DNA from 3 places in the Lysinibacillus sp. FN11 genome. Region 1 is predicted to be linked to each of the others. Evidence: a T-box and tRNA genes for the amino acid it is inferred to sense, from the RefSeq annotation. Region 1 holds a T-box; the other regions hold tRNA genes.
What was found. A T-box is a leader RNA that pairs with one kind of tRNA and senses whether it is charged. The one in region 1 lies ahead of ileS (isoleucine--tRNA ligase), so its partner is inferred to be a tRNA-Ile.
Positions count from the first base shown of each region.

Region 2: it encodes a tRNA-Ile, which carries the amino acid that the T-box ahead of ileS (isoleucine--tRNA ligase) is inferred to sense. The anticodon was not compared.
Region 3: it encodes a tRNA-Ile, which carries the amino acid that the T-box ahead of ileS (isoleucine--tRNA ligase) is inferred to sense. The anticodon was not compared.

Region 1 covers NZ_CP102383.1:2,043,324-2,053,240, forward strand. The annotation lists gene NP781_RS10905 (LysE/ArgO family amino acid transporter) at 1-576, shown strand, start outside; gene ileS (isoleucine--tRNA ligase) at 619-3,711, opposite strand; T-box leader at 3,773-4,011, opposite strand; gene NP781_RS10915 (DUF2785 domain-containing protein) at 4,071-4,913, opposite strand; gene NP781_RS10920 (hypothetical protein) at 4,933-5,478, opposite strand; gene NP781_RS10925 (DUF3221 domain-containing protein) at 5,676-6,509, opposite strand; gene NP781_RS10930 (hypothetical protein) at 6,506-6,643, opposite strand; gene NP781_RS10935 (sigma-70 family RNA polymerase sigma factor) at 6,636-7,151, opposite strand; gene NP781_RS10940 (Lrp/AsnC family transcriptional regulator) at 7,215-7,658, opposite strand; gene NP781_RS10945 (DJ-1/PfpI family protein) at 7,800-8,384, shown strand; gene NP781_RS10950 (S-layer homology domain-containing protein) at 8,439-9,917, opposite strand, start outside.
Region 2 covers NZ_CP102383.1:3,155,844-3,165,760, forward strand. The annotation lists gene NP781_RS16625 (isochorismate synthase) at 1-1,370, opposite strand, end outside; gene NP781_RS16630 (1,4-dihydroxy-2-naphthoate polyprenyltransferase) at 1,620-2,540, shown strand; gene NP781_RS16635 (dipeptidase) at 2,553-3,479, opposite strand; gene NP781_RS16640 (TraR/DksA C4-type zinc finger protein) at 3,527-3,976, opposite strand; gene NP781_RS16645 (MerR family transcriptional regulator) at 4,052-4,813, opposite strand; gene NP781_RS16650 (diaminopropionate ammonia-lyase) at 4,957-6,171, opposite strand; partial or broken gene NP781_RS16655 (ABC transporter substrate-binding protein) at 6,307-6,930, opposite strand; partial or broken gene NP781_RS16660 (ABC transporter ATP-binding protein) at 6,931-7,599, shown strand; tRNA gene NP781_RS16665 (tRNA-Glu) at 7,737-7,808, opposite strand; tRNA gene NP781_RS16670 (tRNA-Ser) at 7,811-7,901, opposite strand; tRNA gene NP781_RS16675 (tRNA-Asn) at 7,912-7,988, opposite strand; tRNA gene NP781_RS16680 (tRNA-Ile) at 7,993-8,069, opposite strand; tRNA gene NP781_RS16685 (tRNA-Gly) at 8,071-8,144, opposite strand; tRNA gene NP781_RS16690 (tRNA-Phe) at 8,150-8,225, opposite strand; tRNA gene NP781_RS16695 (tRNA-Asp) at 8,284-8,359, opposite strand; tRNA gene NP781_RS16700 (tRNA-Met) at 8,363-8,437, opposite strand; tRNA gene NP781_RS16705 (tRNA-Ser) at 8,491-8,583, opposite strand; tRNA gene NP781_RS16710 (tRNA-Ile) at 8,599-8,675, opposite strand; tRNA gene NP781_RS16715 (tRNA-Met) at 8,683-8,756, opposite strand; tRNA gene NP781_RS16720 (tRNA-Ala) at 8,785-8,860, opposite strand; tRNA gene NP781_RS16725 (tRNA-Pro) at 8,877-8,953, opposite strand; tRNA gene NP781_RS16730 (tRNA-Arg) at 8,963-9,039, opposite strand; tRNA gene NP781_RS16735 (tRNA-Leu) at 9,048-9,136, opposite strand; tRNA gene NP781_RS16740 (tRNA-Gly) at 9,142-9,216, opposite strand; tRNA gene NP781_RS16745 (tRNA-Leu) at 9,253-9,337, opposite strand; tRNA gene NP781_RS16750 (tRNA-Lys) at 9,355-9,430, opposite strand; tRNA gene NP781_RS16755 (tRNA-Thr) at 9,438-9,513, opposite strand; tRNA gene NP781_RS16760 (tRNA-Val) at 9,517-9,592, opposite strand; rRNA gene rrf (5S ribosomal RNA) at 9,603-9,718, opposite strand.
Region 3 covers NZ_CP102383.1:3,168,213-3,178,129, reverse strand. The annotation lists rRNA gene NP781_RS16905 (16S ribosomal RNA) at 156-1,707, shown strand; rRNA gene NP781_RS16900 (23S ribosomal RNA) at 1,890-4,816, shown strand; rRNA gene rrf (5S ribosomal RNA) at 5,009-5,124, shown strand; tRNA gene NP781_RS16890 (tRNA-Val) at 5,135-5,210, shown strand; tRNA gene NP781_RS16885 (tRNA-Thr) at 5,214-5,289, shown strand; tRNA gene NP781_RS16880 (tRNA-Lys) at 5,297-5,372, shown strand; tRNA gene NP781_RS16875 (tRNA-Leu) at 5,390-5,474, shown strand; tRNA gene NP781_RS16870 (tRNA-Gly) at 5,511-5,585, shown strand; tRNA gene NP781_RS16865 (tRNA-Leu) at 5,591-5,679, shown strand; tRNA gene NP781_RS16860 (tRNA-Arg) at 5,688-5,764, shown strand; tRNA gene NP781_RS16855 (tRNA-Pro) at 5,774-5,850, shown strand; tRNA gene NP781_RS16850 (tRNA-Ala) at 5,867-5,942, shown strand; tRNA gene NP781_RS16845 (tRNA-Met) at 5,971-6,044, shown strand; tRNA gene NP781_RS16840 (tRNA-Ile) at 6,052-6,128, shown strand; tRNA gene NP781_RS16835 (tRNA-Ser) at 6,144-6,236, shown strand; tRNA gene NP781_RS16830 (tRNA-Met) at 6,290-6,364, shown strand; tRNA gene NP781_RS16825 (tRNA-Asp) at 6,368-6,443, shown strand; tRNA gene NP781_RS16820 (tRNA-Phe) at 6,502-6,577, shown strand; tRNA gene NP781_RS16815 (tRNA-Gly) at 6,583-6,656, shown strand; tRNA gene NP781_RS16810 (tRNA-Ile) at 6,658-6,734, shown strand; tRNA gene NP781_RS16805 (tRNA-Asn) at 6,739-6,815, shown strand; tRNA gene NP781_RS16800 (tRNA-Ser) at 6,826-6,916, shown strand; tRNA gene NP781_RS16795 (tRNA-Glu) at 6,919-6,990, shown strand; gene NP781_RS16790 (VOC family protein) at 7,050-7,466, opposite strand; gene nadA (quinolinate synthase NadA) at 7,629-8,732, opposite strand; gene nadC (carboxylating nicotinate-nucleotide diphosphorylase) at 8,719-9,579, opposite strand; gene nadB (L-aspartate oxidase) at 9,536-9,917, opposite strand, start outside.

The sequences.
Region 1 (9,917 bases):
TTAGCATTTGGACTCATTTTGCCATTAGGCGTACAAAATGTTTTTGTTTTTTCACAAGGTGCTACACAACCAAATTTATTACGCGCTTTGCCAGCGAGTGTGACAGCTGCGATCTGTGATACACTGCTTATTCTACTTGCGGTATTCGGTCTGTCATTAATTGTTCTACAGTTTGAGTGGCTGCGTATCACGTTAATGGGTATTGGTATCGTTTTTTTACTTTACATGGGCTATAGCATTTGGCGTTCAAATCCAGCCAACACTGAAAATAGCGAAGCATTGCCTATTAAAAAACAAATTCTCTTTGCCCTCTCTGTGTCACTTCTAAATCCACATGCTATTTTAGATACAATCGGTGTTATTGGTACAAGCGCATTAAAATATAGTGGAGCCGAGCAAATGATGTTCACTATTGCTTGTGTGTTCATTTCCTGGCTATGGTTTTTCGGTCTCACTTTGACTGGCGCCTCGTTCAAAAAACTAGACGGCTCTGGAAAATTGATGCGAGTATTTAATAAATGCTCCGCTGTCTTTATTTGGGCAACAGCATGTTATCTCGCAAGTGGCTTATTTTAACGTACATAGAAAAAGCTCAGGAGGTAACCCTGAGCTTTTCTTTTATAGAGAAACAAATAAAGTGAGCTTTTCATTAAACAATGCCGTCTCAATGGATTTTGCATGAGGCCATTCCTCACCATAATGAATAGCTTTAACTAATACATTTTCTTGTAATAACGCTTCGTGCTGCTGAATATTGAAAATTACCTCTGCACTACCATTAAAGGCAATCGATACATATTGCGCCACTGGTAGCTGCCATTTTTTCCGTGCATCTTGTATTGTACGAATTAATTCTCGTATTTGTCCTTCTTGTAGTAAGCTCTCTGTGAGTTGAACATTCATCAAGACACGGCAAGTGCTATCCTCTGCTAAAATATAATGGTCCTTGACGATTGATTCAGCTATTACATGTTCTCTTAATAATGTTAGCTGTTGACCGTCCATCATGAGATCCACTGTTCCATGATGTTGTAGCCTTTGTTTCTCTTCATCTGTTAATGCCAACACATACTCTTTTACTTGATTAACCTTTGGACCAAATGCCGCGCCAGCTGATTTAAAGTTTAACTTATAATGCACGCTTTCATAGGCAGAAAAATCATGTGTCCATCTACAAGCTTTGATGTTTAACTCATCCTGAATGAGTTCGCTATAGGCTTGGTAATCCGACAGTTCACTTTTTAGGGCAACAATGAGTTCACTTAAAGGCTGCTTGACCTTTATTCCCTGACTATTGCGAATGCTACGTCCAAGTTCCACAACTGTTAAGACTGTTGCCATTTCTTGTTCAAGCCTCACATCCACTAGTTGATCGTCGAATAGTGGGTATTTCTCAAGATGAACACTTTTTCCACATAGTTGACGGTAGATATCCTCTGCTATAAATGGTGTAAACGGTGCTATTAATTGACAAATGGATGTCAGTGCCTCATAAAGTGTGCTAAATGCACCTCGTTTATCTGCTGTCATTCCATTTGCCCAAAATCTAGCACGCGAACGACGAATATACCAGTTGCTTAATTCCTCCACCAATTGACCAATTTCCCGTGTAGCCTGTGTAAATTGATAATCATCCATGGAGGCTGTGACAAGCTGGATAGTGTGATGTAAGCGGGACAATATCCAATGATCTAGCTGTGAACGTGTACCTGTATTTGTAGCATCATACGTAAAACCATCGATCTGGGCATACATATCATAAAATTTAAACGTATTGTCGAGTGTATCTACCAGCTTAGATTTCGCATCTAAGACAACTTTCTTTGAAAAACGCTTTGGATTCCATGGGGAGCTATCAACTAAAAATGCCCAACGTAGAGCATCTGCTCCATACTCCTCGATTAACTCAACAGGCTCTAAAGCATTGCCTTTACTTTTGGACATCTTCTGTCCATGCTCATCGAGTACATGCCCTAACGATAGCACATTTTTATAAGGTGGTTTTCCTGTAAATAAGGTCGATACTGCTAATAAGCTATAGAAAAATCCTCGCGTTTGGTCGATTCCCTCAATGACCACATCTGCTGGAAACTGATGATGAAAGTTCGCTACATCTTTAAAAGGATAATGCTGTTGGGCAAATGGCATCGAGCCACTGTCAAACCAAACATCGATAACTTCAGGCGTACGTTTCATGTCGCCTTGGCAGACAGGACAGGTACAGACAATGTCATCTATAAATGGCTTATGGAGCTCTAATTGTTCATTGACAGCTCCTTTGGCTAATTGTTGTAGTGCTGCAACACTGTTAGGTGCCTCCTCATGATTGCAATCCTGACAGATCCACACATTGAGTGGTGTCCCCCAATAACGATTACGACTAATATTCCAATCCACTAAGTTTTCTAGGAAGTTGCCAAATCGTCCATCCTTAATATGGCTAGGATACCATGTCACCTGCTGATTATTTTGTAAAAGCTGCTCTTTTAATGCCGACATTTTGATAAACCAGCTATCTGTTGCATAGTACAATAATGGTGAATCACAGCGCCAGCAATGTGGATAGCTATGCTCATATTTTTCTTTAGCAAATAAAAGCTCTTTTGCTGCAAGCATTTTAATGATGTCGACATCACAGTCCTTCACAAAACGTCCAACAAGCTCAGGTACCGCTTCTGTATAACAACCTTTTAGATCAACTACATTGACAAAGGACAAGCCATGTTCCTGCACCGTTTTATAATCGTCCTCTCCATAAGCAGGTGCTATGTGTACAATTCCTGTTCCACTATGCTCTGTCACATAATCTGCCATGACAACGATATGTCCTTTATGGACGGTTACATAGGAAAATGGCGATTGATAGGAAACACCTGCAAACTCCTGTCCGTCATGCTCACTTAATATTTCTACAGGCTCTGAAAAAACCTTTGATACCAACGATTTGGCTAGTATATAGATGCTGTTTGCATGCCTTACACGGACATATCGAAGAGCAGGATTCATAGCCAAGGCTACATTGGCTGGTAATGTCCAAGGCGTCGTTGTCCAGCCTAAGATATATTCGTCTCGATCCTCTAGCTTAAACATTGCAGTGACGGATAAATCCTTGACATCCTTATAGCCCTGTGCCACCTCATGAGAGCTTAAGGAAGTTTGGCAGCTAGGGCAATAAGGTGAAACGCGATGTCCTTTGTATAACAGTTTTTCCTTGTGAACGTGGCTTAAAATATGCCACACAGTTTCAATATAGTCATTACTTAATGTTAGGTAAGGTTCATCCATGTCAAGCCAGTAGCCAAGCTGCTCTGTAAAGGTACGCCATTTTTGCTCATAGGTAAAAACGCTCTTCTTACATGCTTGAATAAATTGCTCCACCCCGTAGTTCTCAATCTCCTGCTTTCCTGAGATCCCTAATGCCTTTTCTACCCCTAATTCCACAGGCAACCCATGTGTATCCCAACCTGCTTTTCGTTCAACTAAATAGCCCTGCATTGTTTTGTAACGTGCCACCACATCTTTTATGGTTCTACCAAAGGCATGGCCGACATGTGGTAAACCATTTGCTGTTGGGGGTCCCTCATAAAATACAAAGGGCTGCTGTCCAGCGCGATTACTTACGGATTTGGCAAAGGTCCCTTCTTGCGCCCATAATGTACGAATCCTTGTTTCTCGTTCAACCGTTGTTTCTTTCTTTTGTTCTTTCTGCATATTAGTTCCTCCTATACAAGCGAATTTGTATAAAAGGCATACAAAAAACCCCGTCCCAAGGAAAAGGGACGGGGTTAACCGCGAATACCACCCTAATTCTATTGACACGATGGCCAATAGCACTCAGCAACGTACAATCATACGTGTTCTTTTTAACGGTAGACACCCGGATTAGCTTACTCCATTCAGCTAATCTTCTCAGAGAGGATTTTCATGTAACACCTGCACACCGACTTCCACCAAATGTCGGCTCTCTGTAGAACAAAGTGAAACACTACTCTTTCTCATCAACGAATTTGTATGCTTTTATTGTCCTTCATCTTAGCAAATTACCAATTGTCTGTCAACAATGGACAATCTTAAAAAATTTCGTTGAGACAAGTGGCAATACTTTGATGGAGATCAGCATATTGTGGCTGTTGAATGGTTTGAATCAAAAAGCTCTTCAGCAATGTTTTACTATTGAATAGCACTATTCTGTATTGTTCTTCACTCAGATGTTCCTTCATTGAGGCTAAGGTTAATGGCATTTGCTGAACTATATGGATGACTTCATTTTGTTCCAGCCCCTGCTCCAACATCGCGAATATAGGCACTAATAGTCGGTCATCCTCATCATGGATAAAAATGTAATCCGGTTGTAAATAGATGGACCATAATGCATGTAACATATCCGGATAGGCTGTTTTCAATGATTTTGGATTTTTCACTAGTTCATCGATAGCATCTGAAACATGCGCCACGCTATGTGCCCATCCCTTGCCAGGCACATAGCCTCTTACATCCTTTTCAGATGATACATAGCTTAGTAACTTTGTTTGACAGTCCTCTATGCTAGCCTTGGGCAAAAAATTATCCTGTAGATCTCTTGCTAAAATAAGCGCTACTAATAATGATGTAAAGGAGCGAGTAAAGACCCAATCTGATTCCTTTTCTCCAATCCCCTTAACTATTAAATGGTTTAAGCTATAATCCCATAACTCCGTTAAGCAACGATGGTCTAGCAAGTTTTTTTCTAAAATCCATTCATAAAAGCTGCCATAAATATAAGTATCTCGTAGCTCACTATCAATAGAACCGATATGTGCTAACATGGAATGCACAAGCTGCTCTTGATTTTCTAGCTCCATTATTGCTTGCCCCTTTTTCAATGCCTTTAATCGATCCTTTAATTTTTCTTCCTTCAGTACATCTTGTATCAACTCTTTGACTCCCCTTTGCTTATTTATTTTGATACTCACTCTCTCGGTTTATCCCATCTAACTTCCAGCTCTCATTAAAACGGACATATGTAAATTCCTTTTGCCAATTATCTTGGTGTACAATCACCTTACTGCGCCAAGGAAAGGTAAATGCATTCGCCTGCCCCTTTCGCACATCAGCTATATCATCCGCTACTTCAAGAAGCGTCGTAGGCTTCATTGTATTGTGCATCAAATAAAGCTGTCGATCTGAACTATCCTCAAGCTCCTGCATTACTTGCTGATGGAACGCAATCACCTGCTGATTTGCCTGATAAAGTGAATAAACGAGTGAGCTCCCAAATAGCAGCATCAATGTTGCCACAATCACAACATGCTTTTTCTTTAAGCCTATATAAAATGCCCACTTCTTTTCCTTGTTGTATAAATAGATATAGATTGCTAGACTAATTGGCCATAAAAATAGTAGCTGCCAAAAGAGGACAACCCAAAAATTTCTCCATCCGAGACAAAATATCGAATGCAAAAGTAATTCAACAGCCATAAGGGCATTGACCAACGCCAAAAGGATTCTTCCTGTGACATACTTTTTAAATAAATCAGTAGAAGAGGTAAGCTTAGGAAAAACGCTGTCGCATTATCTAATATAGCAAATACCAAATCAACACCTCTATTTTAGAAAAATATTACAACTATTGTATATGAATCCAAATCTAAAGAAAAGGCTAGACATTCTAAAATCATTAAATGTCTAGCTTCTTGTTAGTGAAATTCCTTTACTATTTTCATCTCTACGATATCCTTATAATCAAGGAATGGCTGAGTGTCATCGTTCCCAATCGACTGTCTATACTGTACTTCTACTCGATCACCAACTGAAAGTGTTTGCGGAACATCCACTAGAGGGAACCATGTACCATTACTATGTTTTTGCACTAATTCATCTACAGATTTTTGCCCAACCTCGCTAGCCAAGACGCCTGAGACAACTAAAAATTCATGTTCCTTGATCGCTAAGACCGTTCCACTTCTGATGAGCTTCATTTGGCTGTCCTTTTCTGGGATTTTATATTTTTCTCTTAAGGAGGCAATGTCTTTATGATAATGTTGTTCTAAATAATTCATGGCTGCTTGCTCAACAAGCCATGTACGAATGGGATTACTTACATCCTTATAATCGGCTTGGCTTACCTCCCATAATAAATCAAATGTAGCCATTTTATAGGCAATTGGCTTGCCATAGTTCTCTATAAACCCTTCGTTTGTGACTTGCAACATTTGCAGAAGCTTATCATAAGTTGGCCGAGTATCATCCTCATAGCTCCACTCTTGCATGAACTGTTCGAGTGCCTTATCTACTTGCTCTTGTGTAGGTACTAATTTTTTCGATTGCGCATAAGCAAAGGTCGATTCAAAATATAAAAAATTATCAAAGCTTGCCTTATATAAACGATTCTTTCCGTTCATAAAAGAATCAAGTTGTAAATATAGCTCTAAAATCCGCTCATCTAATACGGGTGGAATAGTAGAAGCTTGCTGTTGTTGTTCATTATATTGCTGATATATAAACAGCCCTATGCAGACACTTAAAATCATAGCCAAAACACCATATGGCCAGCGTTTTGCCGATTTTTTTCATGGCGTTGCTGTAAATGCTGAACCACATTTGTCATCACACGCTTTTTACTTTCTGATAAATCCCTTACTACGCGAGCATCCATTTTACTCATGCAGGAGCACCTCCCATTCAACATGCTGTAATTGTAGCTTCAATAACTCTCGCCCACGACGTAGCCTTGTTTTAACGGTGCTTTCAGGAATCGTTAACAGCTCTGCAATGTCTACCACAGGCATTTCTTCAAAATAAAAATGTATAATGACCTCTCGCTGTTTGAAAGGGAGAGCTAGAATCGCATTTTCAATCAAAGTACGTTCATCTTGCTGTACAAGCATATCTCTTCTCATAACGGTTTGCTGCGGAAAAATCTTCTGTTGCACTTGAATTTTCCGATAGGTCCAGCTGCGTAAATAATCTTTACTTCGATTACTAACTAATTTCGATAAATACGCCTTTAGCTCCCCACGTTCCTCATAGTTTTGCTGTTTATCATAGAATTTAATAAAGACATCCTGTACGATATCTTCGGCACTTTGTAAATCTCTCACATAGTAAAAGGCAAGACGAATAAGCCTCTCTGTATGCTGTTCCATTATTCTTTCCAGTTCATGAATTAGCAACATTCTTCCTCCTCTCTACCCTATAAACGGAGCTCGCGGCTTCGAGGTTTGCTTTTTTGTCAATTACCCCAAATCATTGTCAGCAAATGGTGTAATCACTTGTTTTTCCGTTGAAGATAGCACGATATTAGTAGAAGGTGTGCCATAGGGCATAGCCGCATCAATAAATTGTTCTAATGTTTCTACTGAATAGGTCGCTAATTTAACAATATAGCTAATTTCCCCAGCCACTCGATAACATGCCAAAACATCAGGATGAGCATTACAAAATGAAGAAAGACTTTTACAATCAATGGACTTAAATAAAATAATGGCTTCAATCGTACGCTCCATCTTTTTCAGATTTACCTTTGCATGATAGCCCTCAATCACACCCTGCTCCTCTAGCTTTCTGATTCTTTCAATAACGGCAGGAGAGGATAAATGAACGGTAGTGGCTAATTCCTTCATGGAGATTTTGGCATTTTGCTGTAACTGCTGTAATATTTGTGTATCAATATGATCCATGGTCCATCACCTTTCTAAATAAATTATTTATAACATAATACCTTTTCAAATAAAGTTTTTTACCTAAAATCCATTATACAAGGTATGTAATCTTTTCTCCCTTTTGTTTACAATAATATCAATAAAGGAGGCAAATCAAACATGAAAAAAATATTGTTACTATTAGCAAATGGTTTTGAAGCGGTGGAGGCAAGCGTCTTTACTGATGTGCTCGGCTGGAATAAGTGGGAAGGAGATGGTACAACAGATGTGGTTACGGTCGGCCTGCATGAACAGCTGCAATGCACCTGGAATTTTAAAGTCACTCCTGAAAAATTGCTCCATGAAATTGTATTAGAGGATTTTGATGCATTAGCGATTCCTGGAGGCTTTGAGGAAGCCGGTTTTTATGAGGATGCGTTTAGCGAGGAATTCCAGGCAGTCGTTCGTCACTTTGATGAACAGAAAAAACCGATTGCAACAATCTGTGTAGCTTCTCTTATTTTAGGCCACAGTGGGATTCTTCAGCATCGTCAAGCAACAACCTATAATCATCCAACAAGTAAACGTTTAACACAGCTAAAGGGCTATGGCGCAGCAATTGTCAACGAGCGTATTGTGCAAACTGATCATATCATCACCTCCTCCAATCCAGGAACAGCCTTTGATGTTGCCTTTCGCTTACTAGAAACTCTAACATCTGCTCCAAACACAGCGAAAGTAAAAGAATTAATGGGCTTCCACTAAAGCATAAAAAAGTAGGCTTACACCAATATACTTGGCATAAACCTACTTTTTGTATTATTTACTTACTGGTGCTGGTTCTGATGCACTTAAATCCATTTCCTTTGCATTGTCTAGCACATCTTTTGGAATCGTAATTGTAGTTACCGCATTGAAATCATGATATTTAATCGTTGTTTGCTGTCTTGTTTTGATCGAATTGCCTTCTACTTGCATCTTTAATGTCATATCCATAGCAATTTCTTCTACATCGAATGTTTCTTTATTAATCAATAATTTATATGTGAGACCATCAAAGGAAATATTGCCTAATTGTGCCTCTAGATCGGCTTCCATTCCTAAATCCATTGCGCCAAGCTGCTGCTTCACTAGCTCTGTGAATTTATCGCCAGAACCTTTTAATGTTAACTCATAACGGTTTGCTGATTCTACTAATGTGAAATCTTCAGCAAATGCTTGTAGCATTTCCAATTGTTCAGTTGCATCTGGCTGCATTCCTGTTTGGCTCAGTACATCTTCAAATAATTGTTTCGGGAACTTTACCCAGGCCTTTTGTTCTGCCTCATACATATACATACCATCTTTAGCCGTCATATACATTTTAATCGGCAAATTAATCGCTTCACCGCTTGTTGGATCTGTTAAAGCCATTGAACCATCAGCAAAGAATTGCATTGGCTCTGTAACAATTTCCATCTTCATGTTGCCTTTAGAATCCATTTTCATGGTTTCCTTACCATCGTTTGCCTCTACTGTCTGAGAGATCGTCATGGTAGCCTTCATGCTTTTTAGCTCTTTTTGCTTGGCTAATGTTTTCGTAAATACTTCCTCTAACAAAGCACTATCCTGTGTTGTAGTAGGCTGTTCTTCTGTTACTTGCTCCTCTTTAGGCTCTTCCTCTTTTACTTCCGTTGTAGGCTGTGTATCCTCAGCTAAGCCTAATGCGTTCACAATAAATGTTGCTAATTGACCACGTGTAACATTTTTATCTACACCAAATTCTGTGGCAGTAACCCCCTTCGCAATGCCTGCCTCATACAGGGCTGTTACTGCATCTGCAAATGGACTATCTTGCTGTACATCTGTGAATGGACTTTTACCTTCTGCTGTTAAACCTGCAGCCTCTGCTACCATTACTGCCATTTGACCACGAGTAATTGTGTCATCTGGACGGAATGTATCATCCTCATAGCCTTGTACAACGCCAAGATTAACTAATGTAACAATCGCTTTATAGTATGGGCTAGATGAGTCGACATCCTTGAAATTCGGATTCTCGACAGCCGTATCCGTTGTAGTTAGATGAAAAGCACTTGCTATCATCTTTGCTGCTTGTCCACGTGTCACATCCTTTGAAGGCTTAAATGTACCATCTGGAAAACCATTAATGATGTCTGCTGCATGCAATGTAGAAATACTATTATAATGCGCATAATCCTCACTCACATCTGAAAATGGACTAGCCGCCGATACAGGTACTACTGCAACAGCAGTAACCGCCATTGCAGCTGTTGCCGCTGTATAAAACTTATGTTT
Region 2 (9,917 bases), 1.1 Mb from region 1:
CCCCCTAGCGCACGAAGCATTGGACGGAATTTTACTAATGTTTCTTCATATTCAGATTGTGGTTCGGAATCTGCGACGATTCCACCGCCTGCATATAAATAAGCTTTATCATTTAATAAGGCTGCTGAACGAATGGCAACTGCGAATTCACCGTTCCCCTCTGCATCTAGCCAGCCTATTGGCGCAGCATACAGTCCTCGATTCATCGGCTCATATTTACGGATGGCTGCCAATGCTTCCGTGCGTGGTACACCACCTAAAGCGGGTGTTGGGTGTAATGATTTAGTCAATTGTAAGATTGTTGCATCCTGATTTAACTGACCTTCAACAGGTGTATACAAATGTTGAATATCTCGTATTTTTAACAAGCGTGGTCTATCTGGCACCGTCATGTCCACACAATTTTTACGGAATGTTTCCGCAATCATATCCACAACATACTGATGTTCTCCGCCATTTTTAGGGTCATTTAATAAACTTTGTCCAAAAGCCTCATCTTCCTCTGCAGTCTTACCTCGTTTAATTGAGCCAGCAATACAAGAAGAAAATGCTCGACCATCTTCTACCTTCACAAGTCGTTCGGGTGATGCTCCGAAAAACAATAAATGTCTATGCTCTAAACCAAATAAATAGCTTTCTGGCTGTTCATGAATAATTTGAGAAAGTACTTGTGGTGCGGATACATACTCTTTAAATTGCAAAGCAAGTGATCGTGCAATGACCACCTTATCTGCCTTTTTCTGTTTAATTAATGCTGTCACTTGATCGATTGAGGCTAAATAAGGTTCTTTATATGGTTCAAAATAACTTGTGATTTCAGGTTTTGTATACGTTTTCACTTCTTTAACCTGAGCTGCATGGATTAAATGATCTCGCTCTTTTCTTAAAGCTTCGAACTGATCCTCAGCCTGTTGGTCTTGTGTCAAAAGATGAATACTCACATATGCTTTATCATCGCGTATCACCAGTTGAAACGTTGCTAATGCAAAATAAGCCTCTGGGAAATCCGTCCATTCCCCATCTACATTATTTTGAGGATCAAATGTAAAACCGCCAAACAAAATTGGTTGTAACTCTTGTTGACCTTTTGGACAGTTTTTCGTTATGTTTTTCCATTCCGCTTCAACTGCATCAAAGCGGTTTTCTTTAGCGTTGTTTTGAATAATATGAGCATGTCCTAGCCCAACTAATGTCATTGTTTTCTCTCTATTTTGCCAATAAAATCGTTCACCTTTATAACATTCCTCGCCAGCTGCATAAAACGCCAGTGCAGATAGGCGACTTACTTCCATTGTTTCCATATAAAAATGAAGGCTTTGGCCCAAAGAGTCCACTTCTACTTCTGTGGCTTGGTACCACTTCTGTTGCATGAAAATTACCTCCGTTGTTGCAATGTACATAATTTTAATGATGATTAAATAACACATCATATTTTGGTTGGCAACACGTGATTCGTCCTGTTGCTAATCGTTCTTTTTTATTTTCAGTTCATAAATGCATGTTCTATTGTATCACTTTTTTTCATTAAACAGTATGTAATAAGCTGTGAACCTACCCATTTTCTCAATCTTCGTTTAAAATAAGAAGAGTCGACAACATTTGAAGGAGAGAAAGACCTTATGACCAAAGTCATTGAAGCTGATAGGGGTTTTAAAGTTTGGTGGCATTTAACACGTCCACATACTTTAACCGCTTCATTTGTTCCTGTATTCCTAGGAACAGCAATTGCCTTAGCAATTGAAAAAGAAACAATTGATTTTGGACTATTTTTTGCTATGCTCATTGCAAGTATGCTTATACAAGCAGCAACGAATATGTTCAATGAATATTATGATTACAAATTAGGATTAGATAACGAGCATTCCGTCGGGATTGGCGGAACGATTGTCCGTCATGGTGTACAGCCAAAGACAATTATGATGATTGCATTAAGCTTTTATGCTATTGCCATGCTTCTTGGCATTTACATATGTGCCTCAACATCTTGGTGGTTAGCTGCTGTCGGACTTGTTTGTATGCTTATTGGCTTTTTATATACAGGTGGACCGTACCCAATCGCCTATTCGCCATTTGGTGAAATTGTTTCTGGCGCAGTAATGGGGATGGGCATTGTATTAATTGCCTTCTATATTCAAGCGCTTACAGTAACACTGGATGCTGTCTTGCTCTCTGTACCAAGCATGATTTTAGTCGGTGCCATTATGCTATCGAACAATATACGTGATATCGTTGGCGATACAGAAGGCGGACGAAAAACTTTAGCTATTTTGGTAGGACGTGATAATGCGATTTCCGTGTTATCAGGCTTTTTTATCGTCTCTTATTTATGGGTGATTGCTCTTGTAGCAGTTGATGGCATTACTTTTTGGGCATTAATCATCTTCCTAAGTATTCCAAAACCATTACGTGCCATTCAAATTTTCCGAGACAAAAAAGAAGCCAAAGAGGTAATGCCTGCGATGAAATATACAGCGCAAACAAATACATTCTTCGGCTTCCTATTAGGAATCGGTTTATTAATTCATTATTTCTTTTATTAAGATGCAGCAGCCTTAACGGGTTGCTGCTTTTTTTACATAGCGTCGAAAATTTTTGCTTGCAATACCATACACTTCTTCATCTGAAAAGCGTGTACGTAATACCTCTAGTAAATTTTGCGCCTCTCCTGCATGTGCTAAGCCACTGACAGTCCGATCAATCCCATCAAAATCGGAGCCTAATCCAATATGCTCCACACCTACCAGTTTTGCTAAATGCTCCACATGTCCCACTAAATGGTCTAGTGTTGCACCTTTGCCTATAAAGAGTGGGAAATAAACTACATGGATATGTCCTCCCGCCTCTACAAGTGCCTTTGCCTGGTCATCTGTTAAGTTACGCGGGTGATCACATAGTGCACGTGCATTACTATGGCTTGCAATAATATGCTTTGCAAGCGGCAAAACATCCCAAAAGCTTTGCTCATTTAGATGAGATACATCAATAATAATATCGCGTTCATTTAATAATTGTATAACTTCTTTACCAAATGGCTTTAAACCAAGAGTTGCATCCTGTTCAGCACCATGAGCCACAGCATTTTCTTCATTCCACGTTAAACCTACTAATTTCACTCCTGCATCCAGTACAGCTGTCAGTTTTGTTAAATCTTCGCCAATGGCACTACAGCCCTCTAAGCTTAAAATGGCTCCTATTTCGTGTGGAGCTAATTGATCTAACTGTGCCCAATCTGTAATATGCACCATGCCCTCTGTTTGTATTACGTGAGTATGGAATGCTTCGATTTGGCGCATGACCTCAAGAAATTGCAAATTTTGCGCGATTTTTGGGTCAATAAAGATAGCGAACACTTGAGCCTCTACTTGCCCTAATTGCAATCTTTTTTGATTAGCATGTAGTCGCACATCCTCTGCAAAATTTGCCGTTTCAAGAGTAGTTAACTTTAAAAGCGCATCACAATGTAAATCAATAATCTTCATATCCTCACCTCTACAGTTATTATACTGCTTCTGTAAGGAAAAGCTGACTACATTTTATCCTGTGGTGTATCAGAAGAGCCGAATTCCTCAAGCTCGATAAAATCATCTGATTTTGGTGTTGAAGAAAGAACATCTTCTTCCACTGGTCGTAAACTGTCTTCTTTCTTTTCAGCATGCTCCACACATGTCAGAGCTTGCGGCATTGCCTTTAAGCGACCAATCGGAATTTCTTTACCACAGACTGCACACTTGCCATATGTACCGTCTGCCATTGCTTGAAGAGCTTCTTTTATTTCTTCAGCATTATCACCACGATGCTCATCAATAGCCATTTCTGTGAGCTGATCCGTTAAATCACTTGCATTATCAGCTGGATGATTATCATAATTCGATAGTTCTGTCGCTTGAGGTCGCTCTGATTCTTCTATTCGTTGTTCTATTTCTTGTAATTCTTGCTCTAGTTGTCTTTTTAATTGTTGCATTACTTGTTGATCCACAATAATCTCCTCCTCATGCTTTCATTTTTTCCTATTTTACGATTTCTAAAACATGTCAGCATAAGGAAGACCTATTTACTTACTTGTATAAGCTATAATGGCGTCATGCAAAAATTGCGCTGCTCCTGTTTCACCACGTTCATCATAATAAGCTGTAAAACGTTCATCAGCAATATACATTTGTGCCAGCCCTGCATGTGCCTCTTTGGAATACTCTTTCCACGTAAAGTTGAGCCAGCGTTTATGCAACTCTGCAACTTCCATCGCAATGTCACTTGCAGCATCTCCAAGTTTCATTGCCTCTGCTAAGCGTTCAAACATTTGCTGTTCTAGCTGTTGCATCGCTTGATATTGTTGCTCCGTCATGTTCATAAGCTTAGCATTGGATGCATCCACTGTTTCATTCCCATATTTCTCACGGATTTCTTTGCCGTACTGCTTTTCGTTATCCTCCATTAACTTTTCTTTAAAGCCTTTAAATTTTTCTTCATTTGACATTGGTTGTTCCTCCTCAATGGATTGTATTGTTTTTTCTACTGTCTGTAAGATCGTTTCCAACTGTTCTTTGCGTTGAAGCAAAGCAGCTCTATGTGTTTTGAGCGCCTCAGCATGCTGAAAATTTGGTGCTTGAACAATAGTCTGAATTGTCGCTAATTTCATATCTAATGCACGATAAAATAAAATCTGCTGCAACATATCGACCTCCCATTGGCCATAAAATCGATAACCTGCCTCATTGGTTCTTGCTGGTTTTAGCAATCCAATTTCATCATAATAACGCAATGTTCTTGTACTAACACCCGATAGTTGAGCAAGCTCCTGAATGGTATATTCCATATCATCACCTCCACTTAATGCTACTGTAAGCTTTGACGCAACGTTAAGGTCAAGAGTAAAATAAAAAAATTTTATTAAACTTAATCATACCTTCATATCCTTTTACAAAAGTAAAAATAGCAAACTAGTAAATCACTAGTTTGCTATTGATTCGCATATTTCCCATGCCATACTATTTCTCGATAACTCTCTTTATCTGTATGACCCTCTGTATTAATAAACAGCACCCTTGCATGTTCATTTAGGTGCAAGGCATGTTTTAATTCCTTATATTGTTTATTAGTCATTATTTCATAAAAGCAACCAAATGGCGCCGCTCCTGATTCACCAGCTATAATGCGGGTGTCTGTAGCTAAAGGATTTCCTAGAACGCGCATACCCGTTGCTGCTATTTCTTCCTCACACGAGATACTTATTTTTATAAAGGTTTTTAAGATTTGCCAAGCCTGTGGATTAGGTTCACCACAAGCAAGACCTGCCATTATTGTTTGCATCTCTCCACCAACAGTGACAAATTGATCTGTATTTTTCTTAAAGCTTTCATAATAGCAATTAGCGACATGAGGCTCAACCAAGACAAATGTAATTTCCTGCTCATAGTATTGCTGTAAAAATGCTACTACTGCTCCGGCAAAGGACCCCACACCAGCTTGCAAAAATACATGTGTTGGGGCTTGCTGAATCTGTTCAACAATCTCCTGTACAAGGGTTGTGTACCCCTGCATAATCCATAATGGAATTTCTTCATAGCCTTCCCACATCGTATCCTGAATCAAGACCCAGCCATTTTCTTGTGCAAGCCGTGAGGTATAACGAACAGTATCGTCATAATTCATTGTCGTAATTTCAGCAAAAGCCCCTTCACTTTTAATATGCAGTAACCGCTCAGCGGAGCTACCAGTTGGCATATATATTCTTGCTTGAAAACCCAGTTCTCTTGCCGCCCAGGCCACACCACGACCATGATTACCATCTGTCGTTGAAATAAATGTTGGATTGCCTACTTGCGCTCTTACTTCTGGGGTTTTTAACTGTTCAAACGATAGCTCCTCTATATTCCTTCCAAGCTTATTGGCAACATATTGTGCAATTGCATAAATTCCGCCTAAAACTTTAAAGGCATTTAAACCAAATCGATAAGATTCATCTTTAATCATGATTTTTTCTACACCCATATATGAAGATAGTGCCTCAAGATGATGGAGTGGTGTCTTCTCAAAATGCTCATATGTACGCTGAAATTGACCAATCTTTCTCACTTGGTCTAGTGAAAAATATGGAAGTATTGCAGTTGCTTGTTTTATATGGTCTTGCTCTAAATAATGCTGATTATAAACCCACCTTAATTTTTCCTTCATCGCCATCCCCCTCAATTTACGGTCAATATCTACATCATAGTCTATCTAACTTAATAGTACCAGGAGAGTATATATTAGGAAATAAAAAAACTATACATTTATCAAACACCGATAAATGTATAGTTTATGAGAAAATTATTTAACAAAGATTTCTTTCACTTGATCTAGCATAATATTCGCAGCTAAAATGCCTCCAGCCGTATTCCAAATGACATCATCCACCTTATGTGCATTGCCTTTTTGGACAGCTGTTAAGTTTTTCCAAAGTGGGTCTTGTGTCCACTCTTGTTCAGTTGCTAGTGCTGAATCATCACCTGTTGGCATGTACGTGAAGTAGAAAATAACATCCCCATCCATTTGAGGGATTGCTTCTTTCCCAACTTCAATCGCTAAGTTTCCTAGTTTTGCATTATCTTTAAATAAATCTGCTTGCGCTGCAACACGTTTAAATCCTAAAGCATCAAAAATCACACCTGAGAATGAATCTGTGTAATAGATACGAGATTTATCGGCCATAAAGCGTACAAATGAAACTTCTTGGTTGGTTTGTTCTCCAAGCTCTTCTTTCAGTGCTTGTAACTTATCTTCGTAAGCTTTTAGTACTTCTTCACCTTTTGTTTCTTGATTTACTGCTTTAGCGAATAATTTAAAATTCTCTTTCCAGTCGCCACGTAATGTTTCAGAAAACACTGTTGGAGCAATTTTGCTAAGTTTCGCATAATCTTTTTCTTGTCGTAATTTATTGCCAATAATTAAATTAAATCCACACTCTTACGCTCCATTGCTCGATTATTAAAACCTAAAAAAGGCTCCGTTTTATTAGATGGTGAGGATATTTTTAAATTATCAACAAAACAAGTGGCTAAAAACCTCTCTATTCTTCCCCAATCTCCTGTTGCACCAGAAGGATTAACTGTCCTACAACTTGTGAAACAAGGTCGCTATCCTTACCAAAGTTGGCGACAACAGTGGACTGAAAAGGATGAAGAAATCGTTTTAAATGCTTTAAAAGCTACAGGTACTGAGCATTTACAAGATAGACCAGTAGATGAGCTATCAGGAGGACAACGTCAACGTGCGTGGATAGCTATGACGCTTGCTCAAGATACAGATATCATTCTTTTAGACGAGCCTACGACATACTTAGATTTAACTCATCAAATAGACGTTTTAGATTTACTGTACGAATTGAACCAACAGCAAAAGCGAACTATCATTATGGTATTACATGATATTAATCTTGCTTGTCGCTATGCCGATCATATTATTACAGTGCGTGACCGTGGTGTCTATCGTCAAGGGAAACCAGAAGAAATTATGACAACTGATTTAGTTAGTCATGTGTTTGACCTTGATTGCCAAATGACGACAGATCCAATCTTTGGTACACCTCTTTGCATCCCATATGGAAAAGGACGAAAAATTTAATCGTTAATTTGAAAAAATAAGCCTACACAGAATGATTAATCTGTGTAGGCTTTCATTTAATATAGCTATGTTATTAATCTAAGTATCTAATAAATTAAAAAGTGCAGTAGATGTAAATTCATCTACTGCACTTAGTATGACCCGTACGGGATTCGAACCCGTGTTACCGCCGTGAAAGGGCGGTGTCTTAACCACTTGACCAACGGGCCCATGGCGGAGAAGGAGGGATTTGAACCCTCGCGCCGGTTACCCGACCTACACCCTTAGCAGGGGCGCCTCTTCAGCCTCTTGAGTACTTCCCCAAAATAAAAATGGCTCCGAAGGCAGGACTCGAACCTGCGACAACCTGATTAACAGTCAGGTGCTACTACCAACTGAGCTACTTCGGAATAATGGTGGGCCTAAATGGACTCGAACCATCGACCTCACGCTTATCAGGCGTGCGCTCTAACCAGCTGAGCTATAGGCCCTTGGAGCGGGTGATGGGAATCGAACCCACGACATCAGCTTGGAAGGCTGAGGTTTTACCATTAAACTACACCCGCATAAATGGTGGGTCAGGACGGAATCGAACCGCCGACACTTAGAGCTTCAATCTAATGCTCTACCAACTGAGCTACTGACCCATTTCGTCCATGCTAAGCTTACTCATTCTTTTGCTTCTCATGACTTTTATTTTAAAAATGGCGGTCCCGACCGGGATCGAACCGGCGATCTCCTGCGTGACAGGCAGGCATGTTAACCGCTACACCACGGGACCTTTTGGTTGCGGGGGCTGGATTTGAACCAACGACCTTCGGGTTATGAGCCCGACGAGCTACCACTGCTCCACCCCGCGATAATTTTATGCTGTTTCGAGTTTTTAAAGCACCATTTATAAAAATTTAAAACTGGAGGAGGTAGAGGGATTCGAACCCCCGCGCGGTGTTACCCGCCTGTCGGTTTTCAAGACCGATCCCTTCAGCCAGACTTGGGTATACCTCCGTTACAATATATAAATGGTGGACCTTGCAGGACTCGAACCTGCGACCGGACGGTTATGAGCCGTCTGCTCTAACCAACTGAGCTAAAGGTCCTTTAAGATGGCGGCAGAGGGGATCGAACCCCCGACCTTACGGGTATGAACCGTACGCTCTAGCCAGCTGAGCTACGCCGCCAGGATCTTTATACTGGTTAATTTACTTATGGTGGAGCCTAGCGGGATCGAACCGCTGACCTCCTGCGTGCAAGGCAGGCGCTCTCCCAGCTGAGCTAAGGCCCCATAATTTTTTTGGAAATGGTCGGGAAGACAGGATTCGAACCTGCGACCCCTTGGTCCCAAACCAAGTGCTCTACCAAGCTGAGCTACTTCCCGTTGTTCTTTTGGCGCGCCCGACAGGAGTCGAACCCATAACCTTCTGATCCGTAGTCAGACGCTCTATCCAATTGAGCTACGGGCGCATTTAAAATGGTGCCGAGGACCGGAATCGAACCGGTACGGTAGTCACCTACCGCAGGATTTTAAGTCCTGTGCGTCTGCCAGTTCCGCCACCCCGGCACATTTGGAGCGGAAGACGAGGTTCGAACTCGCGACCCCCACCTTGGCAAGGTGGTGTTCTACCACTGAACTACTTCCGCATGTGCATAAGTTTTTTTATCTGGCAATGAAAATAATGGTGCGGGTGAAGGGAGTCGAACCCCCACGCCTTGCGGCGCTAGATCCTAAGTCTAGTGCGTCTGCCAATTCCGCCACACCCGCTTATTATTATTTAAAAATGGTGAGCCATGAAGGACTCGAACCTTCGACCCTCTGATTAAAAGTCAGATGCTCTACCAACTGAGCTAATGGCTCGAAAAAATGGTGCCGGCTATAGGAATCGAACCCACGACCTACTGATTACAAGTCAGTTGCTCTACCTGCTGAGCTAAACCGGCATATGGTGGAGGATGACGGGCTCGAACCGCCGACCCTCTGCTTGTAAGGCAGATGCTCTCCCAGCTGAGCTAATCCTCCTGGGTATTATGCCTAGCGACGTCCTACTCTCACAGGGGGAAGCCCCCAACTACCATCGGCGCTAAAGAGCTTAACTTCCGTGTTCGGTATGGGAACGGGTGTGACCTCTTTGCCATCATCACTAGACTTTGTTATGTATCTTGTTTTGAAGTTGTTTACCTGTCCTTCAAGACAAGAATTATTGTATAACGTTTTCTAACATTGTGCAATACTTTTTTATAAAAAAAAAATTATTACTTTTTAAAGTTATTTTTGTTAAGTAAGAGAAAATATTGCCCTGCAAAATATTATAGCAATTGTTGGTTCAAAAGAAAACAATTATTTT
Region 3 (9,917 bases), 1.1 Mb from region 1:
TCGCTGAAAAAGACTTGAATAAAATGAACCTTGAAAACTGAACAAGCAAAACGTAATCAATAAATTTTTAAGTAGCTAGTTTTACTAGTGAACGAAACACAATTTTGGACATCAAACATGATGCCAGCAAAACAATTTGAGCTAATCAAATTTCTTTTATGGAGAGTTTGATCCTGGCTCAGGACGAACGCTGGCGGCGTGCCTAATACATGCAAGTCGAGCGAACAGAAAAGGAGCTTGCTCCTTTGACGTTAGCGGCGGACGGGTGAGTAACACGTGGGCAACCTACCCTATAGTTTGGGATAACTCCGGGAAACCGGGGCTAATACCGAATAATCTCTCTTGCTTCATGGCGAGAGACTGAAAGACGGTTTCGGCTGTCGCTATAGGATGGGCCCGCGGCGCATTAGCTAGTTGGTGAGGTAACGGCTCACCAAGGCGACGATGCGTAGCCGACCTGAGAGGGTGATCGGCCACACTGGGACTGAGACACGGCCCAGACTCCTACGGGAGGCAGCAGTAGGGAATCTTCCACAATGGGCGAAAGCCTGATGGAGCAACGCCGCGTGAGTGAAGAAGGTTTTCGGATCGTAAAACTCTGTTGTAAGGGAAGAACAAGTACAGTAGTAACTGGCTGTACCTTGACGGTACCTTATTAGAAAGCCACGGCTAACTACGTGCCAGCAGCCGCGGTAATACGTAGGTGGCAAGCGTTGTCCGGAATTATTGGGCGTAAAGCGCGCGCAGGCGGTCCTTTAAGTCTGATGTGAAAGCCCACGGCTCAACCGTGGAGGGTCATTGGAAACTGGGGGACTTGAGTGCAGAAGAGGAAAGTGGAATTCCAAGTGTAGCGGTGAAATGCGTAGAGATTTGGAGGAACACCAGTGGCGAAGGCGACTTTCTGGTCTGTAACTGACGCTGAGGCGCGAAAGCGTGGGGAGCAAACAGGATTAGATACCCTGGTAGTCCACGCCGTAAACGATGAGTGCTAAGTGTTAGGGGGTTTCCGCCCCTTAGTGCTGCAGCTAACGCATTAAGCACTCCGCCTGGGGAGTACGGTCGCAAGACTGAAACTCAAAGGAATTGACGGGGGCCCGCACAAGCGGTGGAGCATGTGGTTTAATTCGAAGCAACGCGAAGAACCTTACCAGGTCTTGACATCCCGTTGACCACTGTAGAGATATAGTTTCCCCTTCGGGGGCAACGGTGACAGGTGGTGCATGGTTGTCGTCAGCTCGTGTCGTGAGATGTTGGGTTAAGTCCCGCAACGAGCGCAACCCTTGATCTTAGTTGCCATCATTTAGTTGGGCACTCTAAGGTGACTGCCGGTGACAAACCGGAGGAAGGTGGGGATGACGTCAAATCATCATGCCCCTTATGACCTGGGCTACACACGTGCTACAATGGACGATACAAACGGTTGCCAACTCGCGAGAGGGAGCTAATCCGATAAAGTCGTTCTCAGTTCGGATTGTAGGCTGCAACTCGCCTACATGAAGCCGGAATCGCTAGTAATCGCGGATCAGCATGCCGCGGTGAATACGTTCCCGGGCCTTGTACACACCGCCCGTCACACCACGAGAGTTTGTAACACCCGAAGTCGGTGAGGTAACCTTTTGGAGCCAGCCGCCGAAGGTGGGATAGATGATTGGGGTGAAGTCGTAACAAGGTAGCCGTATCGGAAGGTGCGGCTGGATCACCTCCTTTCTAAGGATTATTTCGGAATACAAACCTTGGGTTTGTACGATTACGTTTTGCGTTCAGTTTTGAAGGTTCATTCTATCTGAATGAAACACTTCAAAACTTGTTCTTTGAAAACTGGATAAAACGACATTGAAATTGTAACAAACACATTTATTTTTTAAGTTTTTTTATAGGCTTAATAACTTGGTTAAGTTATTAAGGGCGCACGGCGAATGCCTTGGCACTAGGAGCCGAAGAAGGACGGCACTAACACCGATATGCTTCGGGGAGCTGTAAGTGAGCTTTGATCCGGAGATTTCCGAATGGGGGAACCCACTACGTTTAATCGCGTAGTATCTTGACGTGAATACATAGCGTCTTGAAGGCAGACCCAGGGAACTGAAACATCTAAGTACCTGGAGGAAGAGAAAGAAAAATCGATTCCCTGAGTAGCGGCGAGCGAAACGGGAAGAGCCCAAACCAAGAGGCTTGCCTCTTGGGGTTGTAGGACACTCAATACGGAGTTACAAAAGAGCGAGTTAGATGAAGCGACTTGGAAAGGTCCGCCAGAGCAGGTAAAAGCCCTGTAGTCGAAAGTTCGTTCTCTCCTGAGTGGATCCTGAGTACGGCGGAACACGTGAAATTCCGTCGGAATCCGGGAGGACCATCTCCCAAGGCTAAATACTACCTAGTGACCGATAGTGAACCAGTACCGTGAGGGAAAGGTGAAAAGCACCCCGGAAGGGGAGTGAAAGAGATCCTGAAACCGTGTGCCTACAAGTAGTTAGAGCCCGTTAATGGGTGATAGCGTGCCTTTTGTAGAATGAACCGGCGAGTTACGATTACGTGCAAGGTTAAGCTTTAGAAGGCGGAGCCGCAGCGAAAGCGAGTCTGAATAGGGCGAAATAGTACGTGGTCGTAGACCCGAAACCAGGTGATCTACCCATGTCCAGGGTGAAGGTGAGGTAACACTTACTGGAGGCCCGAACCCACGCACGTTGAAAAGTGCGGGGATGAGGTGTGGGTAGCGGAGAAATTCCAATCGAACTTGGAGATAGCTGGTTCTCTCCGAAATAGCTTTAGGGCTAGCCTCGTGATGAGAATACTGGAGGTAGAGCACTGTTTGGACTAGGGGGCCATCCCGGTTTACCGAATTCAGACAAACTCCGAATGCCAGATATTTATACACGGGAGTCAGACTGCGAGTGATAAGATCCGTAGTCAAAAGGGAAACAGCCCAGACCACCAGCTAAGGTCCCAAAGTAATCGTTAAGTGGAAAAGGATGTGGCGTTGCACAGACAACCAGGATGTTGGCTTAGAAGCAGCCATCATTTAAAGAGTGCGTAATAGCTCACTGGTCGAGTGACGCTGCGCCGAAAATGTATCGGGGCTAAACGATTCACCGAAGCTGTGGATTGACATCTACGATGTCAGTGGTAGGAGAGCGTTCTAAGTGCGTTGAAGTCAGACCGGAAGGACTGGTGGAGCGCTTAGAAGTGAGAATGCCGGTATGAGTAGCGAAAGACGGGTGAGAATCCCGTCCACCGTATGACTAAGGTTTCCTGAGGAAGGCTCGTCCGCTCAGGGTTAGTCGGGACCTAAGCCGAGGCCGATAGGCGTAGGCGATGGACAACAGGCTGATATTCCTGTACCACCTCCTCACCGTTTGAGAAATGGGGGGACGCAGTAGGATAGGGTAAGCGCGCCGTTGGTTGTGCGCGTCCAAGCAGTAAGGCGTGTGTGTAGGCAAATCCGCACACTGTAACGTTGAGCTGTGATGGCGAGTCCGTATGGACGAAGTTCCTGATTTCACACTGCCAAGAAAAGCCTCTATCGAGGTGAGAGGTGCCCGTACCGCAAACCGACACAGGTAGTCGAGGAGAGAATCCTAAGGTGTGCGAGAGAACTCTCGTTAAGGAACTCGGCAAAATGACCCCGTAACTTCGGGAGAAGGGGTGCTCTTGAGCGTGCAAGCGCATGAGAGCCGCAGTGAATAGGCCCAGGCGACTGTTTAGCAAAAACACAGGTCTCTGCAAAACCGTAAGGTGACGTATAGGGGCTGACGCCTGCCCGGTGCTGGAAGGTTAAGAGGAGTGGTTAGCGCAAGCGAAGCTGCGAATTGAAGCCCCAGTAAACGGCGGCCGTAACTATAACGGTCCTAAGGTAGCGAAATTCCTTGTCGGGTAAGTTCCGACCCGCACGAAAGGCGTAACGATCTGGGCACTGTCTCAACGAGAGACTCGGTGAAATTATAGTACCTGTGAAGATGCAGGTTACCCGCGACAGGACGGAAAGACCCCGTGGAGCTTTACTGTAGCCTGATATTGAATTTTGGTACAACTTGTACAGGATAGGTAGGAGCCAGAGATCTCGGAGCGCCAGCTTCGAAGGAGGCGTCGGTGGGATACTACCCTGGTTGTATTGAAATTCTAACCCATGCCCCTTAGCGGGGCAGGAGACAGTGTCAGGCGGACAGTTTGACTGGGGCGGTCGCCTCCTAAAAGGTAACGGAGGCGCCCAAAGGTTCCCTCAGAATGGTTGGAAATCATTCGTAGAGTGTAAAGGCACAAGGGAGCTTGACTGCGAGACCTACAAGTCGAGCAGGGTCGAAAGACGGGCTTAGTGATCCGGTGGTTCCGCATGGAAGGGCCATCGCTCAACGGATAAAAGCTACCCCGGGGATAACAGGCTTATCTCCCCCAAGAGTCCACATCGACGGGGAGGTTTGGCACCTCGATGTCGGCTCATCGCATCCTGGGGCTGTAGTCGGTCCCAAGGGTTGGGCTGTTCGCCCATTAAAGCGGTACGCGAGCTGGGTTCAGAACGTCGTGAGACAGTTCGGTCCCTATCCGTCGTGGGCGTAGGAAATTTGAGAGGAGCTGTCCTTAGTACGAGAGGACCGGGATGGACACACCGCTGGTGTACCAGTTGTCTTGCCAAAGGCATCGCTGGGTAGCTATGTGTGGACGGGATAAGTGCTGAAAGCATCTAAGCATGAAGCCCCCTCAAGATGAGATTTCCCATTACGCAAGTAAGTAAGATCCCTCAAAGACGATGAGGTAGATAGGTTCGAGGTGAAAGTGTGGTGACACATGGAGCTGACGAATACTAATCGATCGAGGACTTAACCAAAAAAAGTTTGAAACATTCAATGCACCGTTTATCCAGTTTTGAAAGAACAAATCTTTCAATAAAAAAGAGAGCTTCAAGACACAAGTAGTACAAGGAAGCAAACGAGTGATTGAAGGAGCGTACTTTTGTACGTGACTGATTGAACGAGAGCAGCTGACGCAGTAATACGCCGTGTATTGGAGGTCGAATAAGTCTAGTGATGATGGCAAAGAGGTCACACCCGTTCCCATACCGAACACGGAAGTTAAGCTCTTTAGCGCCGATGGTAGTTGGGGGCTTCCCCCTGTGAGAGTAGGACGTCGCTAGGCATAATACCCAGGAGGATTAGCTCAGCTGGGAGAGCATCTGCCTTACAAGCAGAGGGTCGGCGGTTCGAGCCCGTCATCCTCCACCATATGCCGGTTTAGCTCAGCAGGTAGAGCAACTGACTTGTAATCAGTAGGTCGTGGGTTCGATTCCTATAGCCGGCACCATTTTTTCGAGCCATTAGCTCAGTTGGTAGAGCATCTGACTTTTAATCAGAGGGTCGAAGGTTCGAGTCCTTCATGGCTCACCATTTTTAAATAATAATAAGCGGGTGTGGCGGAATTGGCAGACGCACTAGACTTAGGATCTAGCGCCGCAAGGCGTGGGGGTTCGACTCCCTTCACCCGCACCATTATTTTCATTGCCAGATAAAAAAACTTATGCACATGCGGAAGTAGTTCAGTGGTAGAACACCACCTTGCCAAGGTGGGGGTCGCGAGTTCGAACCTCGTCTTCCGCTCCAAATGTGCCGGGGTGGCGGAACTGGCAGACGCACAGGACTTAAAATCCTGCGGTAGGTGACTACCGTACCGGTTCGATTCCGGTCCTCGGCACCATTTTAAATGCGCCCGTAGCTCAATTGGATAGAGCGTCTGACTACGGATCAGAAGGTTATGGGTTCGACTCCTGTCGGGCGCGCCAAAAGAACAACGGGAAGTAGCTCAGCTTGGTAGAGCACTTGGTTTGGGACCAAGGGGTCGCAGGTTCGAATCCTGTCTTCCCGACCATTTCCAAAAAAATTATGGGGCCTTAGCTCAGCTGGGAGAGCGCCTGCCTTGCACGCAGGAGGTCAGCGGTTCGATCCCGCTAGGCTCCACCATAAGTAAATTAACCAGTATAAAGATCCTGGCGGCGTAGCTCAGCTGGCTAGAGCGTACGGTTCATACCCGTAAGGTCGGGGGTTCGATCCCCTCTGCCGCCATCTTAAAGGACCTTTAGCTCAGTTGGTTAGAGCAGACGGCTCATAACCGTCCGGTCGCAGGTTCGAGTCCTGCAAGGTCCACCATTTATATATTGTAACGGAGGTATACCCAAGTCTGGCTGAAGGGATCGGTCTTGAAAACCGACAGGCGGGTAACACCGCGCGGGGGTTCGAATCCCTCTACCTCCTCCAGTTTTAAATTTTTATAAATGGTGCTTTAAAAACTCGAAACAGCATAAAATTATCGCGGGGTGGAGCAGTGGTAGCTCGTCGGGCTCATAACCCGAAGGTCGTTGGTTCAAATCCAGCCCCCGCAACCAAAAGGTCCCGTGGTGTAGCGGTTAACATGCCTGCCTGTCACGCAGGAGATCGCCGGTTCGATCCCGGTCGGGACCGCCATTTTTAAAATAAAAGTCATGAGAAGCAAAAGAATGAGTAAGCTTAGCATGGACGAAATGGGTCAGTAGCTCAGTTGGTAGAGCATTAGATTGAAGCTCTAAGTGTCGGCGGTTCGATTCCGTCCTGACCCACCATTTATGCGGGTGTAGTTTAATGGTAAAACCTCAGCCTTCCAAGCTGATGTCGTGGGTTCGATTCCCATCACCCGCTCCAAGGGCCTATAGCTCAGCTGGTTAGAGCGCACGCCTGATAAGCGTGAGGTCGATGGTTCGAGTCCATTTAGGCCCACCATTATTCCGAAGTAGCTCAGTTGGTAGTAGCACCTGACTGTTAATCAGGTTGTCGCAGGTTCGAGTCCTGCCTTCGGAGCCATTTTTATTTTGGGGAAGTACTCAAGAGGCTGAAGAGGCGCCCCTGCTAAGGGTGTAGGTCGGGTAACCGGCGCGAGGGTTCAAATCCCTCCTTCTCCGCCATGGGCCCGTTGGTCAAGTGGTTAAGACACCGCCCTTTCACGGCGGTAACACGGGTTCGAATCCCGTACGGGTCATACTAAAAACAGTAGATGCATTTGCATCTACTGTTTTTTGATATTCATAGATACAAAATTTACTCTTGATTCAATGCATTTTCATCCATATAAACCACTTCCCAGATATGCCCATCTACATCTTGAAAACCCCGACCATACATAAATCCGTGATCTTGTGGTTCACTATATGGTTTACCACCAGAGGCAAGTGCCTTATTCACTAATTGATCTACTTGTTCTCGGCTTTCAGCAGAAAGACATAAGATTGCTTCTGCAGAAGTAGTAGTATCTGTAACTTCTTTCTTACTAAATCCTTTAAATCGTTCTTCAACCATTATTAATGCGAAGATATTTTCACTAATAATCATTGAGGCTGTTGTTTCATCACTGAATTGTTGATTGAACTCAAAACCTAATTCCTTAAAAAAACTGATAGATTTGTTTAGATCTTTTACTGGTAAATTGATAAAGATATTTTTCGATTGAAAAGCCATTTAATATCACCTCCAAATTGACAGTATCATGGAGAATAAAGTCGTGTCAATTTTAGCAATGTAGGCGAAAATGGAAGCCATTAGCACTATTGAAAGCAGGTGTTTGTAAACAAAAACAGAAAGGTTATATCTTCAACCTTTCTGTTTAAAAAGTGTAACTATTTATCCTCTGGCTAGCATTCTATCAAGTGAACTAAGTGCTTCAGCGGTAGTATGTTCATCTACTTGTATACGGTTATGAGGTTGACCTTGCTCAATACTTTCTAAGCTCCATAACAAATGTGGAAGGTCAATTCGATTCATTGTTAAACAAGGACAAAAGTTTTCATTTAAGGACACAATATGTTTATCAGGATGCTGCTTAATAATGCGATTGACAAGATTCATTTCTGTTCCAATTGCCCATGCAGATCCGCTTGGAGCTCGATTGATTGTATCAATAATGTATTTTGTGGAGCCTGCATCATCAGCCGCTGCTACCACTTCACGGCTGCACTCTGGGTGAACGATAATCCTCATAGTCGGGTGTTCTTTGCGAATAACCTCTGTATGTTGAACCGTAAACCCTTCGTGCACAGAGCAGTGACCCTTCCAAAGAATAACCTGGATATTTTCAAGAGGCTCTTTTGTTTCGAGCATGTTCTTATGTGGATTCCAAACAGCCATATTTTCAAGAGGTATACCTAAATCATAGGCAGTATTCCTTCCTAAATGTTGGTCAGGTAAAAAGAAGATACGCTGTTTTTGGGTAAAAGCCCATTGAACAAGTTCCTTTGCATTCGATGAAGTGACACAAGCACCACCATGCCTTCCAGTAAAGGCTTTAATAGCCGCAGTTGAATTAACATAGGTTAGAGGAATAATCGTATCACCAAAGAGTTCTTGAAGAATGGGCCATGCTTGTTCTGTTTGATAAATATCTGCCATATCAGCCATTGAACAACCAGCGCGCATATCTGGTAAATAGACACGTTGCTGTTTCGTTGTCAGCATATCAGCAGTCTCTGCCATAAAATGTACACCGCAAAATACGATGTGTTCAGCTTCCTTATTTGCTGCGGATAATTGAGCTAACTGTAAAGAATCCCCAGTTGCGTCTGCAAATTGAATGACTTCATCTTTTTGATAATGGTGGGCAGGAATAAATAATTTAGGACCTAATTTTTTCTTTATTGATAAAATACGAGATTCCATTTCCTTTACAGATAGTTCCCGATAATGCTCTGGGAGTAATGTCGTCTGTTGTAATAAACTAGTGATGGACAAGGGAATGATCTCCTTTCATTTGAACGAGTGCACTAATATCAAAAGCTTTAACTGAATGTGTTAAGGAGCCAAGTGAAATCCATTGAATACCCGATTGGGCATATGCCTTTAAATTTTCAAGTGTGATGCCCCCAGATGCTTCAGTCGCAATAGTGGGAGGAACAATGGGAAGCCATGCACGAATTTCTTCTGGGCTACGGTTATCAAACATAATAATATCTGCTCCTGCGTTGATAGCTTCTTCTAATTGTTCTTTTGTTTCAATTTCAACTTCAATTTTTACGGTATGACCGACTTTTACTCTAGCGGCCTGAACTGCCTTTGTAATGCTACCAGCAAAGGCAATATGATTATCCTTTAGCATAATTGCGTCATACAGGCCATTACGATGATTAAAAGCACCACCAATTCGAACAGCATATTTATCTAACATACGCAGTCCTGGTAGTGTTTTACGCGTATCACATATTTTTGCGTGAGTACCTACTGTTTCTTGAACGGCAAGATGGGCTGCCGTTGCAATAGCAGACATACGTTGAATAAGATTTAAAATGACACGCTCACCGATTAATAACTTTTGTAAGGGACCTTTAATCACAGCGAGTACATCACCTGACTTAACCATCTCTCCATCTTTTTTATGAAGGTTGACTTCGATTGATCGATCGAGTAAGAGAAAGCCATGCTCAATAATGTTAGCCCCGCAAAAAATTCCGCTTTCTTTCGCGTAAAAAGAAAAAGCTCCCTGCTGTTCGGGTGAAAAGATAAATTCACTCGATAAATCTCCATCTCCTAAATCCTCATTAAAAAATTGCTTGAGCATTTCCTCGAGTTTGATGATATTCATACAATGAGTTCCTCACTTTCATTTGTCCTTGCGAAAAAATAATCCATCGGCTTGCCCATTGTGATTTCATTTCGGGTTTATCCGTTCGAATATGAGCTCCTCTTGTTTCCGTTCGGGTAATTGCTGCATGTGCCATTAATGTGGCGACTACATGCATCATAAATAATTCCAACTCAGCTAGTTCAAGACCCTTTAAATTAACTTGAGTAAGTGATTGCAAGGAGGGGAGTTGCTTTGCAAAATGCTGCAAGTCATCAATATTTCTAACAATACCTAGGAACCGCATCATGTGTTGCTGTAATTGGGGTTTGCTAAATAAAGGTGGCATTTTATCAGCA